2 linked regions of the Prochlorococcus marinus str. MIT 0918 genome follow. The main gene of each other region encodes a partner of the protein of the gene in region 2 in a complex. Links are inferred from orthologs where the notes say so. Each region holds a gene or a part of one and is shown on either strand. Other genes may lie near its edges. The genes, in order: accD and O5636_RS09555.

Region 1 (8,328 bases), 1.3 Mb from region 2 along the record:
CTTTTTATTTTATTCATCAAGTTTAAATATACAGATGCTGCCTCTTCACTTAATCCACCTGATAAAAAAACTATTCCAGGTACTGCAGCTGGAACGGATCTTTCCATTGTCCTAATGGTTTGCTCAGCTATTGTCTTTGGATTGGATTTCTCTGGGCATTCCGCCCCTTCAATAGTCATAGAAGGTTTAAGCAAAGTCCCTTCCAAATAAACCCCATTTGTCTTGCAGGCCATATATACTTCTTTGATTACTTCTTCTTGAATAGCTGCTGTCTTATTAATTCCATGGGAACCATCCATGAGTATTTCTGGTTCAATAATGGGGACTAAACCTGATTCTTGAACAGATCTTGCATAGCGAGCTAAGCCCCAAGCATTTTCTTTGATTGATAATTTTGAAGGACAACCATTATTTGTAATCTGAAGTACTGCTCTCCATTTAGCAAAGCGAGCCCCCTGAGCGTAATAGTCAGAAGATCTTTCTACTAGACCATCTAAACCTGAGCAGAAAGTTTCTATATCGCCTCCGCCTGCTAATGGTTTTAATCCCTTATCAACTTTAATACCAGGAATAATTCCAAGCTTTTCCAGCTTTTTTACCATCAACTCTCCGTCAGAATGGGTTTGAAAAAGAGTCTCTTCAAATAAGATTGCACCACTTATATATTGTCCAAGACCTTGAGTTGTAAAAAGCATCCCTCTATAAGCCTTTCTATTTGTTTCAGTGTTTTCTAAATTGATTGATGCAAGTCTTTTGCCAATAGTTTTTGTAGATTCATCTACAGCTAGTATGCCTTTCCCAGACTTGGCTAGAGATTCAGCAGTTTTTTTTAATTCTTCTTTGTAATAATTAAGAGGCATTAGTAATTGAAAATCTTTAAGGTTAGATTTTTTCAGATAATGCTATGAAGGATTTTATTTAATACTCATTTGCATGTATAAAATCTTACTTTTAATAGTAGTTTTTATTTATTTTGGGCGTTATTTAAAAATCATTAATTTTAAGTTTCATCCCTGATTTGGATGATTCTATTATTTTGTCAACAACCTTTTGAGTGACTACGCCTTCATGTATGCCTGGTATAACGGGTTTTTGTCTTATAATACTTTCTCCCCACCATTGTTGAATTCTAGCTACTGGAGCAACACGCCCATCTTCCCAGGTTTTAGAAAATATAAAATCCTCACTAGGCTGAATAGAATTTATAGTTTTATTTTTTTCTGCAAACCATAAACCAAATCCATGTACATAATCTGTTTGATTATCACTGCCTAATATTAATGTTCCATCTTCTCCATAAACTTCTATCCAACATCCTCTTCCATTTCTAGATACTGCAGATAATGTTAATTGAGCAGGAACTATTTGACGTGATTCAATGTCACATATTTCCATATGAGCCATACATATATCTTCACTTGTTACTGATTTCATAAGATTATTTACTGGATGCTTTCTTTCTTTAATTGATGTAGATGTAAAGCTACTTACAGAAGTTATTTCTCCAAATAACCACTCTAATAAATCAAAAGAATGTGTACCAAGTGCACCAATGACTCCTCCTCCTTTTTCAGTTTCTGAATACCAATTCCAAGGTCTATTTATATTAGCGCGACTACTCATTAACCAATCATACTTTATAAGCCATGGCTTTCCAATAGCTCCTTCTTCAATCATTTTCTTTGCTTGCATAAAGAGAGGAACAGCTCTATATTCAAAATTTACAGCTACAGATAGTTTGCGTTTAAGAGAACTTTTTTCTATTTCTAAAGCTTCTTTTCTATTTAAAGCGATTGGTTTTTCTAATAAAAGATGTTTATTAGAATTAAGTGCTTCAATCGCTAATTTATATCTAACTTCTGGTGGAGTAGCAATAATGATTGCATGAATTGAAGGGTCGTTAATAAGATGCTGCCAATTACTATAACCTTTTAAATTATATTTATTAGATGCCTCATCTATCTTCTCTTTCCTAGGATGCCAAAGTGCTATAGGTTTAAAATCTTTATTTGTTTTTAAGGAGGGTAAATGGACTTTTTCTCCAAAACCTAAACCTGCTATTGCAACCCCAATTTTTTGGTTAGGATCTTTATATGATTTTTCTAAGGTCATACTTTTAATGAGAGCAAGCTGATTTAATTGTTTCATCAATTAGGGAATCTCCATGGGGAGTATTCCATTTTTCTACCTTTTGTTTTATTCCATTAACTGATTTATCTTTATATAATCTTTTTGAGCAATCGATTATCATATTATAAGATATTTCTTGATAACTTTCATTATCAAATGATTTCCTTGGCTCATATCTGCTTAAAATAGATATTAAATTATCATTGGTTTTTTCTAAACTATTTTGATCCCACCATTGCCTTCCATTTTGCGTGGATTTCACTTCAATCCAATGATGAGTATCTCCTGCAATAACTTTATTGGGCAAATAAAGTATTAAACTAAATATAATAATCAAATTAAGTAGGTTATAAAAATTATAAAATCTCATTTTTCTATTTGTATGAGTTAATTTAATTCATTACTTCCATGTAATCTTAACAATATTCCAAGAGTTTTACGTAATTCAGTTCTAGGAACAATTTTATCTACGAAACCATGATCTAATAGATATTCTGCTGTTTGAAAGTTATCTGGTAATTTCTCTCTTAATGTTTGTTCTATTACTCTTCTACCGGCAAAACCTATCAGGGCTTTTGGTTCAGCGAGTATTAAGTCCCCCAACATGGCAAAGCTAGCAGTTACACCTCCTGTGGTGGGATGAGTAAGTAAAGGCATATAGAGAAGCTCTGCTTCTCTGTGTCGTTCTAATGCACCTGAAATTTTTGCCATTTGCATAAGGCTCAACATACCTTCTTGCATTCTTGCTCCTCCAGAAGCGCAAACAATTAGTAAAGGATATTTTTTTTCTGTTGCTTTCTCAATAAGGCGGGTAATTTTTTCTCCAACAACAGACCCCATAGATCCTCCCATAAACCTAAAGTCCATTACAGCTAGGGCCATTGGAATGCCTTCTACTTTGCACATTCCTGTCAAAACACCATCTTTCATCCCAGTACTTGCCTGGCTTTCTCTAAGCCTATCTGCATAGGCCCTTCTGTCTTTAAACCCAAGAGGGTCAACAGGGGTAAGGTCTTTATCTAAAGCTTGGAAACTTTTTGAATCTACAATTAGCTCTATCCTTTCATCACTATTAATTCTATTGTGGTGACCACAGTTGCTACATACATTTGCATTTTTGATTAGATCTTTCCTATATACAACTTGACCGCATTCTGGGCATTTCCCCCATAAACCATCACTTTCTTCAGTCTCTTGGATTACTTTTCCAACAAACTGATCTTTCCTTCTTGCTGCGAACCAATCGAATAAGGACACTTTTAGTGATTCTTTTGATTTTATAGATAAACTTTATCTCATAATGAATTCAATGGATAGAAATACTACTTATCAATACAAAGAAATCTTCTCAACATTTTTAGTTGGATTCATTAATAAAAACAAAAATTCTAGTTTTTTTATTAATGTAATGATTTTAACTATAAAAAAATCTATCTATTTAATATATTGATTTACTTTTATGTATTAAATCTACTATATAGAAAATTATTTAATTTAATCATCATTTCTTTTTTTCTTCAATCATTCTATGAATAATTGGCGTAAGAATAAGTTCCATAGCAAAACCCATTTTGCCACCATTAACAACTATGCTAGTTGGACTTGTCATAAAAGAGTCTTGTATCATTCCTAATAAGTATTGAAAGTCAATTCCCCATTTCTCTCTTGCTCCTTTACGAAAATGAATAATTACGAAACTTTCATCTGGGGTAGGTATGTTTCTACAAATAAATGGGTTAGAAGTATCAATAGTAGGTACCCTTTGAAAATTAATATCTGTACGACTAAATTGTGGGCAAATATGATTTATATAATCAGGCATTCTTCTAAGGATAGTGTCTACTATTGTTTCTGCTGAATATCCTCGTTCTGCATTATCTCTGTGTATTTTTTGAATCCATTCAAGATTAGTTATTGGTACTACACCTACTAATAAATCTGCATATGATGCTACGTCATATTCTTCGCCTACAACACCACCATGAAGTCCTTCATAAAAAAGTACATCAGTTCCCTTAGGGATTTCTTCCCAAGGTGTGAATTGACCTGGACCAAGATTTGTACCAAGCCTTGAATTATGCTCATCTGCTTCTTCTTGACTATGCAGATAGTATCTTTTGTTTCCACTACCTGTCTCTCCATAAGCTTTGAATAATTCTTCAAGTTTGTCGAATAAATTAGCTTCTGGACCAAAATGCGAAAAATTTTCCCCTTTTGAAAGAGCATCAGCCATTGCTTGCTTCATGGGAGTTCTTTCGAATCGGTGATAACTATCACCTTCAACTACGGCAGGTATTATTTCTTCTCTAGCAAAAATATGTTCAAATGCTCTTTTGACTGTGCTTGTACCAGCTCCTGATGAACCTGTAACAGCTACTACTGGATGACGCTTTGACATCTATGCGTTGCAAATTTCCTATAGATTTTCGCAGGTCATAGTATGTGTAATTGATACTTCTAGGCAGTTTATTTATATTTCTTGTAATTCATCTAGTATTTTTTGGCCCATTTCAAGGCATCCGATTTTTTGATCTAGATTTTTACTAGTTAAATCATTAGTTCTAAAACCCTTCAAAAGGACTGAGCTTACTGCTTTTTCTAAGCTTTCAGCGGCTTCTATTTCTTTCAACCCAATTCTAAGCATCATTGCTGCTGAAAGTATCATTGCAATTGGATTTGCCAAGTTTTTTCCAGCAATATCAGGGGCTGAGCCATGCACTGGTTCGAATAATCCAGGACCATCTTCTCCCAATGATGCTGACGGTAACATTCCAATTGAACCAGTAAGCATTGCAGCCTCATCGCTCAAAATATCACCAAAAAGATTGCCTGTAAGAATTACATCAAATTGATTAGGTTGTCTAACAAGTTGCATTGCAGCATTATCTACATATTGATGACTGAGTTCAACTTGTTGGTAATTGTTACCTATTGAAGTTACACATTCTCTCCATAGTTGACTTACATCTAAAACATTTGCTTTATCTACAGAACAGAGTTTCTTCTTTCTTTCATTAGCTAATTCAAAGGCTATTTTTGCAATTCGATTTATTTCATTAGTTGAATAACTCATGGTGTTAAATGCTCTTTCGCCAAATTCTTTTGTTTGTATTCTTCCTTTTGGCTCACCAAAATAAATCCCCCCTGTTAATTCTCTGACCACAACAAGGTCTACTTCTTTAATTATCTCTTTTTTTAAAGAGCTTTCATCTAATAATGCATTAAAAACTTTAACTGGTCGAATATTTGCAAAGAGTTTTAGTTCAGATCTTAGTCTTAGTAAACCTGTCTCAGGTCTTAGCTCACGTGCAATTCCATCATATTTTGGATCTCCTATCGCTGCCATTAGTACTGCATCGCTTTTTTTGCACTGTTCAAGAGTCTCAATAGGCAATGGATTATTTTCTTTCTCAATAGCATTCCCTCCAAAAGCCATTTCTTGAAAATTTAGATTGATGTTTTTTCTTTTACAAACAGCATTTAGTAGAGACTTTGTAACTTCTGTTATTTCAGGACCTATTCCATCACCAGGAAGTAAGGTTATGTTGTAATTAGTCATAGATATTTTTTTAATTATTTTAATTTTAATTTAATTAGATCGATTGAGGTTTCTAATTGCTTTAGCTATTTCTGGAAGTCTTTTGAAATTTGCTGAACATCTCAACCATAGTTTATTTGGCATAGCAGGAAAACCACTAATTATTTGACCTGCTTCGATATCTGCATGAATACCACATTTAGAGCTAGCAATTACATTTGCCCCTACATTTACTCTGTTCCCTACGCCAACTTGACCAGCCAAAATTACTCCATCTCCAATTTTTGCACCCCCTGCAATTCCTACTTGAGCAGCCATGGCACAGTTTTTTCCTATTTCAACGCCATGTCCGATTTGTACTAAATTATCAATTTTTGTTCCTGCACCTATAACTGTTTCTCCAACAGCTGGTCTGTCAACTGTTGTCCCACAACCAATTTCTACATTGTTTTGAATAATTACTTTTCCAGTCTGTGGCATCTTTCTCCAACCTTTCCTTGTAGGTATAAAGCCAAACCCTTCAGACCCAATCACAGCGTGTGAATGTATGACACAATTCTTACCTATATTGGTATGTGGATGAAGTACACAATTTGAATGCAATTCAGAACCACTGCCAATAGTCACATCATTGTATATTACTACTCCAGGATGAATAATAACTTCAGAATTTATCTTGCAATTAGATGCAATAGTTACATTTGCACCTATTGATACGTGTTCTCCTATATCTACATTTGTACCAATAATAGCAGAATTATGGATATCCTTAATAGGAATAATTTTAGGATAAATAATTTCTAAGATTTCAGCAAATGCAATTCTTGGCTCTTTAACAGTAACCCAGGCTATTTTTCTCTTTGTAATATTATTTGATAACTCTTTTTTATTAGGAAGTATTAAAGCTGAAGCATTTGTTTTGTTTAACTCTTGAAGTAAATAACTTCCTTCTTCAAGAAAACTTATTTGACTCTCTGTGGCTTTTTCTAAAGATGCAGCTTGATAAATTTGAGGATTATTTGAGATAGAAAATTCGAGAACTCCTGATTCTCCATTTTTAAGGATATTAATTATATCTAGAAATTTCATGGCTGTAAGGAATGATTAAAGGTCATTTTCAAGAAATAAATTCACTTGTAAGTACTAAAACATCTCTGTGAATAACAATAGGTGATTGTTTGGATCTTATAGGATTATTTATTTTAGCTCTTATTTCTTGACTGCTTAAAGAACTAATCCCCTTAGCAACTTGGAGTCCATCCAAATTAAAAACTGTTACTGGTTGATTCGCATTGAATTCTCCTTCTATTCGTTTTATTCCAACTAGTAAAAGAGATGCACCTTTGTTTTCTATAGCATTGAAAGCACCTTCATCTAAATATAATGAGCCTTGCGAATGTAAGGCATGAGCTAACCAACATTTCTTTGTCCCCATAGGTTTTGGATTTGGATGGAAAACAGTTCCTCCTCTTGAACCATTAAGAATTTTCTTAAGTATTAAGGGATCTCTTCCGTCTGCAAGGTGAACTGTTATTCCATTTTTAGTAGAAATTTGAGCAGCAGTGAGCTTGGTTTTAATTCCACCAGTTCCCCAATTTCCTGAATTTGTTGAATCAATTTTAAGTTGTACTAAGTCTTTAGAATTATGTACATCAGTTATTGGTTTAGCTTCTTTATTAGTTCTTGGATCAGATGAATAAAGTTTATCTATATCAGTTAGTAAAATAAGTTGATCTGCGCAAATTGCTGATGATACTAATGCAGATAATGTGTCATTATCTCCATATTTTAATTCTTCATTTGATATAGAATCATTTTCATTGATTATTGGTAAGATTTTCCAATCAAGAAGTCTTTTAATTGTTAATGAAGCATTATTAAAATTCTTTCTTGATTGAAAATCTTCCCTGGTTAAAAGTATTTGTGCAACATTATACCCATGATTACTCATAGCACTTTCATAAAGCGACATAAGATAGCCTTGACCTACTGCTGCTGCTGCTTGCAGTGAATTAATATCACTAGGTCTCTCCTTAAAACCTAGTTTAGTACATCCTAGGCCTACTGCTCCACTTGATACGATTATGATTTGATCACCTTTATCTTTAGATTCAGCAATGTATTTACAATATTCATTTATTATTGTGTTTGTTCTCAGATTTTTAGTTCCTCTAAGTAAACTAGTACCAATTTTTATAGTCCATAGTGTCATTATTTATAAGCCCCAATTATAGAAGCTACTTTATTTTCTATAATTTGCATTTTGTTGTCTTGAATAACATTTCCATTTGAGTCTATTGGCTTGACTAGAATAGTATAGATTCCTAAACGATTACCAACAAGTATATCAGTAAAGATTCTATCACCAATAATAGCTATCTCTTTATTGTAGAAATTAAAGGGCTGTATAGATTTAACAATTGCTTTCTTTCTTGGTTTTATGGCCTTATATGTAAAGGTTACATTTAATTGTTTTGCTATAGATTGAATCCTTCTTTTTGATGGATTATTACTGATTAAATGTATTTTAAAGTTTCTCTTTGCTTCTTGAATCCATTGATAGACAGAATGGTGGACTTTAATTTCATTTCTAGGTAAAAGAGTTCCATCTACATCAAGTAAAAGCAACTTAATTCCTTTATCTTTTATCTCATTATATG
Region 2 (8,148 bases):
CTGCATTACATACCAAAGCATCCAAAGGGTCTTCAAGTAGATCCAAAACAGTCTTAGCGCCTAAACGCACACTATCCAAATCAGAAAGGTCTATAGATATATGTTGCAACTGATTGGGAGACCTAAAAGGTAGACCTAATTTCAGAGCAGCCTCTTCAGCTCTTGCAGGTGACCTATTTGCTGTTATGACCTTCCAACCAAGATCTATCAAAGCCTTGGTTGCGTATAATCCAACCCCAGAAGTAGTTCCAGTAATTAATACTGTTCCTGGAGCTGATTGAAATGAAGACATATCCAATTCATTAATAACTTCTTTAGTCAACTATGGAAACAAAGAAAATCAAAGAAACTTTAAAATTAATTTTCAACGCCAAATAATTCTTCTGCTATTGGGCTGAATCCACTGGTCTTGTTCTTCCATTAATCTATCTCTACCACCTATTGCAAACAAATTATCAAATCTTAAATACAATCTTTCAAGTTTTTGAGTCTCCGAACTAAGAACATGAGAAATTTCTATATTCCTCTTAATACGGTGATGAGAGGCTAGCCCTAACTTAAAAGAACTGGCAATACAAATTAAAAGTAGTCCGAACTTAATTGAAACTGCTATGGAACTATAAGCATACTCTCTCTGCTCTTCTTCCACTTGAAAAGATGCAGCCAGAGTGGAAGTAGCTGTATTTGAGTGATTAACTTGTTTTTGACTAAGCCTTCTACGATATCTGCGACTCTTAAAGTCACAGTTACTAGGCTTTATCTGGGGTTGCAACAAAAACTAAAGCAATTTACTTGGTTTTTATCGCAAATAGCAGAGAATTGCCAATAAAAAACTATTCAAGCTTTCCCTAAACTAATTCCCAACCGCAAAGCCAAGATACCTGCATGCATAACCACTACCAAACAAAGGCCTGCAAGATCAATAGTGCTTGTGGTTTCCATAAGAAAATCAAACCTGAACTTTATATATTTTCAACTTAATTAGGCAAAAATGGGGATGTTTGCAAAACCCTGTCATGGATTAATGCATTTTCTTCATTTCTGAGAATTGTTATAGGGGGTAAAATTCAAATTAATAAACCAATCTAATCAAAGGAATTTAAACATTGTTTATCGGGCCCAAAATAAATGGAGAAATTATAAATTCAGTGGCTTTAAGTGGACCAGAGCAAATGGCTGCTGATGTAATGATGCTTGAAAAACTTATTCATAGAAATGATGAGATGCAAATGACAGTAAGGTTTTACACATGGCAGGGGATATGGCTTTCCATCGGTCATAATCAAAATAAAATACCTAAGGAATGGATCGATTTAAATAATGAGAAGAAATTAAAAATCGTTCGAAGACCCACTGGTGGGACTGGAGTACTTCATGGAGGAGGACTTACTTACTCATTGGCATGGAAGTCTCCACCAAGAAAAAGACATAAATCATATATAGAGGCTAGTCAATGGTTAATCAATTGTTTTACCAACCTAGGTTTTCCTCTAAAGTTTGGAAATCAAAATCTGTTGAATTCTTCAAAAAACTGCTTCTCAACATCAAGTGCTGCTGATTTAATTGATGAAAAAGGAATTAAACGAATTGGTAGCGCGCAATTATGGAAACAAGGTCATGTTCTACAGCATGGGGAAATTCTTTTAGATCCTCCTAAACAATTATGGAAAGAAATATTTCTCACAGATCCCCCAACAGCAGCTCCAAACAAAATCCCAAGAGTTGGGCTAGAAAAATTATTAATTAATGCATTGGTATTAAATTGGCCAAACGTTAAATGGACAAAAAATAGTTTTACTGCTGAAGAATTAACCAAAATCACTGCGAGTTCTAAATCTTATTTAAAAAAATAATCTAATTTTACTTTTTTACAACAAGGCCTTTAGCAATCATTCCTTCAACAATCTTCAATAAAGAAATTCCTAATGGATATATATTTTTTTTACGGGCTGTTTCTAAAAATGCCTTTGGAAGGTTCAAACCAATTTTTCTAAGTATAAGCTCCGAGATATCAACTTTATCTACTGTCCCACTCGGCAACCCAGCAAGATTGAAAACCAATAACTTCTGTTCTTTAGATCTCTCTATTTCTATAACTGCTTCCCAAAGCGGGCTTTTCTCACTAATAGAAGGTAAATCAGATAAAGGTTTTTTGTAATCAGATAACAAATGATCATTCCAATATTGAACTTCTAAATCCTTCAATGGGTCTCCAGTAATGTACCCAACCCATCTTCCAGAACTACATAAAAGCACCCATTCAGTTACCTCATCTTGTTGAGATGACTTTAATTTCAACTCACTAAGTGCCCTTAAAGATTGATCTTGCTCTAGCACTCGAAAACGTTTACGAGATGCATCTTTAACTCTCAACTCAATTAAAGCTTCCTGCAAAACAATTATTTGGTCTTGAGACTGTGAAGAAGTAAAGCCAAACCAACTAATTATTATTAACCAAAGGCCGAAAAAAACAACTCCTGAAAAAGCAACTAAAATTCCTAAAAGTATTCCTAGAAAAGATAAAACACGAGTAGTCGCATTTGCTGCCTTTTGACCTTTTTGTTGACTTCCAGTGAAATACCAAACTAAAGACTTTAGGATCAATGAACCATCCAAAGGGACTCCAGGCATTAAATTTAAAACAGCCAAACCCAAATTTATACTTCCTATTTGAGTAAATAAGTTAGATAAAATTGGATTTAAATCTGAACTAAAAAAGACAATCCCTAAAAACAAAACACTTAAAAAAAGACTCACTAGAGGACCAGCCACAGCAACCCTTAATTCAGCCATTGGAGTCGAATATTCCTTATCGACTTTTGTAATTCCACCTAACAAAAACAAAGTAATTTCATAGACCTTGACTCCTTCTTTCAAAGCCATAAAAAAATGACCTAATTCATGAAGAAGAACAGATAGAAACAAACAAAGTGAGCCCAAAAAGCCAATACACCAACTTTGCCACATAGGGAATTGTCCTTCAAAAACTCTGGCAAACTGTCCTTGAGAAGCCACAGCAAAAAGACTAAGAATAAAAAACCAACTTGAATGAACCCTTAAAGGGATTCCTTTTATTCTGATCAACTCAACACTGGCCAAATTTTCTCCTCCTAAAGAAGCATCTTAAAATGACTCAAGTCAGCTCTAATCCTATAAAAGCAATACTCAATTGATTAATCATGAATGCTAAAGCGCCGACAGCAGTTAAAATCTGTGGAATCACCCAAGTAAAGCAAGCTCTTGAGATAGCATCCATAGGAGTAAATGCAATTGGCGTAATAGGTGTTAAAAGCTCACCTAGATTTTTACAAGAAGTAGACAGGCGTAAGCTATTTAGTGAATTAACTCAACATGCGCCTGGAGTTGACAGAGTATGGGTAATTGCAGATTTAGGCCTAGATGAAATCATTCAAGGCATAGAAGGTATTGGTTCCCCCTCTGTCATACAACTGCATGGCAATGAATCTAGAGAAAAATGTATTAAACTAAAAAAAAGATTACCTCAAATTGAGTTTTGGAAATCTTTTCGAATACGTCAACAAAGTGATGTTTTAAAAGCCCAAGCTTTTCAAGACTCAGTAGATTCAATTCTTCTTGATAGCTGGAGTAGAGTTAATTTAGGAGGGACAGGGCAAATAATACCTATTGAATTTTTAAGTAGTGCTAATTTCCAAATACCTTGGTGGCTTGCAGGTGGAATCTCTGCTGAATGGATATCAGAAGTATTATTAGAACTAAACCCTTTTGGGATAGATGCTTCTAGCAAGTTAGAAACACATCCAGGGATAAAAGATATTCAGAAAGTTAAAGATCTATTAAAAGCTGTAAATAACCTTATTTAAAAGAGCTATATCTTATTTACTAAAAGTTTATAGAATTGTTCAATAAGTGATGCAAACTCTTCTAGAAGATTATATCTATTGTGATGTCAATTTTGATTCTTAATCAACAATTAATTTTAGAGTTTACCATCCAATTTAGAAAGCACCTGCAGATGGCATTAAAGTTATATCATTAATAATTTGCGAAACAGGCTGCTGAGCCAAGTGTAGAAGGTTAAAGGCAACATCATCAACAGAGAGCATTGCTTTACGATCAAAATCACTATGAACACAATCAGCATCCCAAAGATCACTATTCACAGATCCTAGGGTAAGAGTACAAGCCCTAATTTGATTTTGCCTCTCTTCCAAAGCAAGGCATTTAGTAAAGCTCTCCAATGCTGCTTTACTTACACAATAAGCACCCCATTCTGGAAACTGATTCCTTGCAGCATGGCTACTTACATTAATAACTAATCCACCATTTTCCCTCATCGAGGGAACAACTGCTGCACAAATTTGAAAAACACTTGTCAAATTAATTTGCATTAGCCATTGCCATCTATCTAGAGGCATTGACAACAATTCACCTGTCCATGCAACTCCAGCATTATTAATTAGTACTGATGGAGAAAGTCCATTGCTAAGAAGATCCTTTATTCCTTGCTCGATCTGAGTTGCATCAGACAAATCAACACATTGGTAAAAAACCTTATTCTTTGAATCAGATAGTTCTTTAGTTAAGGAATGCAGGTTGCTTTCAGAGCGCGCTAATAACAAAAGATCCCAACCAGCATGAGCAAAAACACGTGCTGTTGTTCTCCCTATGCCCTTAGAGGCTCCAGTAATCAGAGCTGTTGGCAAATTAAAATTAGAAAATATTATGGATGATTCTAATTAATCACACCGCCTTCTTGAAAACTTGGTTCTATGAAACTCCCAATTCGCCTAAATTTCTGATATCTATCATCTCTCAATTTGCTAATAGAGAGTTCAGAGAGTTCTTCTAAATGTTTTAAAATGGTCTTTTTTAAAGCTTCACCAGCTTGAAGAGGTGCCCAATTATTCCCTCCAGAAGGTTCTTTTATAACCTCATCAACAATACCTAAACTCATTAAGTCTGACCCAGTAATCTTTAATGCTGCAGCTGCATCTGGCGCCTTTGAAGCATCACGCCATAAAATGGAAGCACAAGCCTCAGGACTTGCAACTGTGTAAACACTATGTTCAAACATTAGTAATCTGTCAGCTACTCCAATACCCAAAGCACCACCAGAGCCACCTTCACCAATAACAGTTGCAATAATTGGAACAGTTATTCGAAACATTTCTCTAAGATTAACTGCTATTGCTTCTCCTTGACCTTGTTCCTCTGCTAATAATCCTGCATAAGCACCTGGGGTATCAATAAAAGAGATAATTGGGAGCTTAAACCTATCCGCATGATTCATTAAACGTAATGCCTTCCTATAGCCTCCAGGTTTTGCCATGCCAAAATTCCTAGCAACATTTTCTTTAGTATCTCTACCTTTTTGTTGGCCAATAAGCATTACAGCTCTTTCACCAATGCGAGCTATTCCTCCAATCAAAGCACTATCGTCACTACTATGCCTATCACCATGTAACTCTACCCAGTCATCGCAAAACATTTGAATAAAATCAAGTGTACTAGGTCTTTGAGGGTGTCTAGCAACCTGTATTTTTTCAGAGGGTGTTAATGCTCTAAAGATTTCTTCTCTCCTTCTCGCTGCAAGAGTTTCTAATTGAAGTAATTGCTGACTTACATCAACCTCAGAATCTCTTGCCAATTCTCTGATCTGATCAATTTGTTTTTCCAACTCAACTAATGGCTTCTCAAATTCCAAAAGATAACGACGTGCCATAGTAAAAATTGCTGCTACAAGTCAGGCAAAAGATACCTGAAGATTAGGATTAAGGCCAAGTGTAGTGAAGCCATGTCTTAATGATGCCTCACCTATAAAATCCATTTTTTCCAACGTAATATTATTTCTTCCCCAACTAAAATTAGTATGGCAATTTTCAAATTCCAGAAGCATTGCCTCTGCAAAGCAAGCAAACATTTGTCTCTGTGGTTTCTCCATTTCAGCTATTTCCATCATATTCCAACCAATATCTTCGAAGAACTCAACAATACCGCCCTTGAGGACATGAATACCTGATCCAGAAAATTTTTCATCAAGGTTTTTTGGATAGCCTCCATCAATCATTAAACATGGATTACGAAGCTTGGACTTATCAATTTGCAAGTTTTTTGGCATGCTAGCAACCCATACAACTATATCTGCTTCAGGCAGAGCCTCTTCTAAGCTTAGAATTCTTCCTCCTTGGAGATTATTTTGAAGATCCTTCAATGGTTGCTGCTGTCTTGCAACCAATAAAAGTTCTTTAACATATGTCCTCTCTGTTAGCCATCTACAAACAGCACTACCAATATCACCAGTAGCCCCAACAACAGCAACAGATGCTTTTTTTAGATCAATGCCTAATAACGGCGCATTAATTTCTAATTGGCGAGATATCACCCAAGCAGTATGAGTATTTCCTGTAGTAAAACGTTCCCAATCAAGAGTAGTATTGCGAACTTGTTTGTTTTGTAGGAGATTAAAATTTTCAAATATAATTGATGTAAACCCTCCTAAAGCAGTAATACTTATTCCTTTTTTTTGAGCAAGTTCCATTGCATTAAGCACTTTTCTTCTTGCTGTTTTAAACCTTCCTAACATTTCTGGGACAAAGCAGGAGTCTATATAAGCTCCTTCAATCTTTTTGCCTATTGCACTTACAACCTCAAAATGTTCAACAAGCTGAGGAGGAGCACTACACCATACATCTAAATCTCCCTCTGCAATATGATTAAACCCCAAATCCATAGCCTTTTTCCTGGCATCAGTAAAGCTTGTTGAGTGCCCGATCAATCCAAACATTTTCTAACAAAAAAGCATGATGTCCTGAACAAACACTTGGCAGGAATTTAATAGCTTAAACCATAATGATCAAAAGCAATTATTAATAATAATTTTTTCACTTATAAAAATAGTTAGCACTATTTAAAACTTTTTGCTAAACAAGCGCTGCGAGGGCCATACGAGCTATTTCCCTAGAATCTAGACCAATTTCCAACAAAGAATCCTGATAAGCAATCATAAACTCTTCCATCAATTCTTCTTTATCCATTTGCAAAGAGCTTGCATCATCTGCAACTTGATCAAGCATGGATTTAATAAGAGGAAGATTTTCTCTATTAGCCTTAATCAAATCTTCTTTACAAGTATCTAAATTGGCTTTTAGCCATTCTTGTCCATAATTCAAATGAAGGTACTCATCCTTTACAACATTTTCAGTAATCTTCTTTGCAAATGGATCTGCGACTCGGATGTATACGTGATAGGCAGAAATAGCAAAAGCTTCAATAAGAATTGCTTGTATCAAGAAGCAGGTTGTGAGATTTTCATCTTTAAAGGCTTTCTGGAAATTCCCATGTAAAGGAGCAAAAAACTCTTCGGCAAAAGGCATGTCAGCCTTCACTCCAAGATTTTTACCACAAGCTGTAAAGCCTTTCATATGTCTCATTTCCATTACTGCCAAATTCTTCAACTCCTGTTGCTTATCAGGTATTAATTCTCCTATTGCAAGATAATTCCCATGAGCCTCCTTCTCTCCTTCAATGACAATTGCATTAATCCTGCTATAGGCATCTTTATATTTATCAGAAGAGAAGTCAGGCAAGCTATTCAAATCATTAGCAACTGCAACCTCTTTGGATTCTAGGGTTGGCATGAGTGTTTAAAAATTCACATTAACGCGCACTTTACAGAACAACCAAGAAAAAAGTGAGTTCTTTCAGAGGAATTATTGTTAGTTAATTTTATTTAGTTTCGACAGGAGGCCAATTACTCTCCATTAGAGACAAAAACAATTGGGCCCAATGATCAATTAAAACTTCTCTAAGCTTATCTCCAAGCAAAGGATGTGCTTCTCTACTATCTCCAATAACTCCTGAAATACTTAATTCATTTGTAAGCCATGCACATGGAGCTGCTCCTTCAAGACTCCAGCCAGCTGGGACAGAAATATCTTTCCCTTCTAACAATTGGGAATCTCCATCATATGGCCTTTCAATGCCGACCAGGTCAGGTTCAAAAGAAAGCATAAGGCTAGTTTCAGCCAAGCCAGCATGAAGTCCTTGCTCAACTTCCTTATCAGGAAGTAATTCTTCTACAGCATCGATACCACTCCATAAGAAACAAGGCAAAACTGCCATTGAAGGACACTTAACCCTAAGTTCTCTTGCAATAGCTTGTAAAAG

The links.
Region 1: the proteins of O5636_RS09555 (region 2) and accD are in contact, whole or in part, in a solved structure (PDB 8UXZ), measured with the Escherichia coli proteins. The link is inferred for Prochlorococcus marinus str. MIT 0918 from one-to-one orthologs.

Annotation. Positions count from the first base shown.
Region 1 is NZ_CP114780.1:444,887-453,214, reverse strand. The notes cover bases 1,453-4,426. They hold accD (acetyl-CoA carboxylase, carboxyltransferase subunit beta), read right to left. Parts: upstream 3,388-4,426; coding sequence 2,518-3,387; downstream 1,453-2,517. Other genes in these bases: O5636_RS02400 (phosphoribulokinase), read right to left, coding at 3,632-4,426; O5636_RS02410 (hypothetical protein), read right to left, coding at 2,117-2,437; O5636_RS02415 (Gfo/Idh/MocA family protein), read right to left, coding at 1,453-2,112. Also shown: O5636_RS02420 (class I fructose-bisphosphate aldolase), read right to left, coding at 1-860; more of O5636_RS02415, read right to left, coding at 985-1,452; more of O5636_RS02400, read right to left, coding at 4,427-4,528; leuB (3-isopropylmalate dehydrogenase), read right to left, coding at 4,601-5,689; lpxD (UDP-3-O-(3-hydroxymyristoyl)glucosamine N-acyltransferase), read right to left, coding at 5,720-6,757; proB (glutamate 5-kinase), read right to left, coding at 6,786-7,880; O5636_RS02380 (YqeG family HAD IIIA-type phosphatase), read right to left, coding at 7,880-8,328.
Region 2 is NZ_CP114780.1:1,760,280-1,768,427, reverse strand. What follows is about bases 3,710-6,503. They hold O5636_RS09555 (acetyl-CoA carboxylase carboxyltransferase subunit alpha), read right to left. Parts: upstream 5,705-6,503; coding sequence 4,715-5,704; downstream 3,710-4,714. Other genes in these bases: O5636_RS09550 (long-chain acyl-[acyl-carrier-protein] reductase), read right to left, coding at 5,726-6,503; O5636_RS09560 (SDR family oxidoreductase), read right to left, coding at 3,978-4,685; O5636_RS09565 (phosphoribosylanthranilate isomerase), read left to right, coding at 3,710-3,842. Outside these bases: O5636_RS09590 (protochlorophyllide reductase), read right to left, coding at 1-292; O5636_RS09585 (hypothetical protein), read right to left, coding at 365-775; psaM (photosystem I reaction center subunit XII), read right to left, coding at 838-942; O5636_RS09575 (lipoyl protein ligase domain-containing protein), read left to right, coding at 1,107-1,853; O5636_RS09570 (site-2 protease family protein), read right to left, coding at 1,861-3,099; more of O5636_RS09565, read left to right, coding at 3,180-3,709; more of O5636_RS09550, read right to left, coding at 6,504-6,766; O5636_RS09545 (aldehyde oxygenase (deformylating)), read right to left, coding at 6,903-7,619; O5636_RS09540 (creatininase family protein), read right to left, coding at 7,708-8,148. UniProt on the Escherichia coli protein: Component of the acetyl coenzyme A carboxylase (ACC) complex. First, biotin carboxylase catalyzes the carboxylation of biotin on its carrier protein (BCCP) and then the CO(2) group is transferred by the carboxyltransferase to acetyl-CoA to form malonyl-CoA.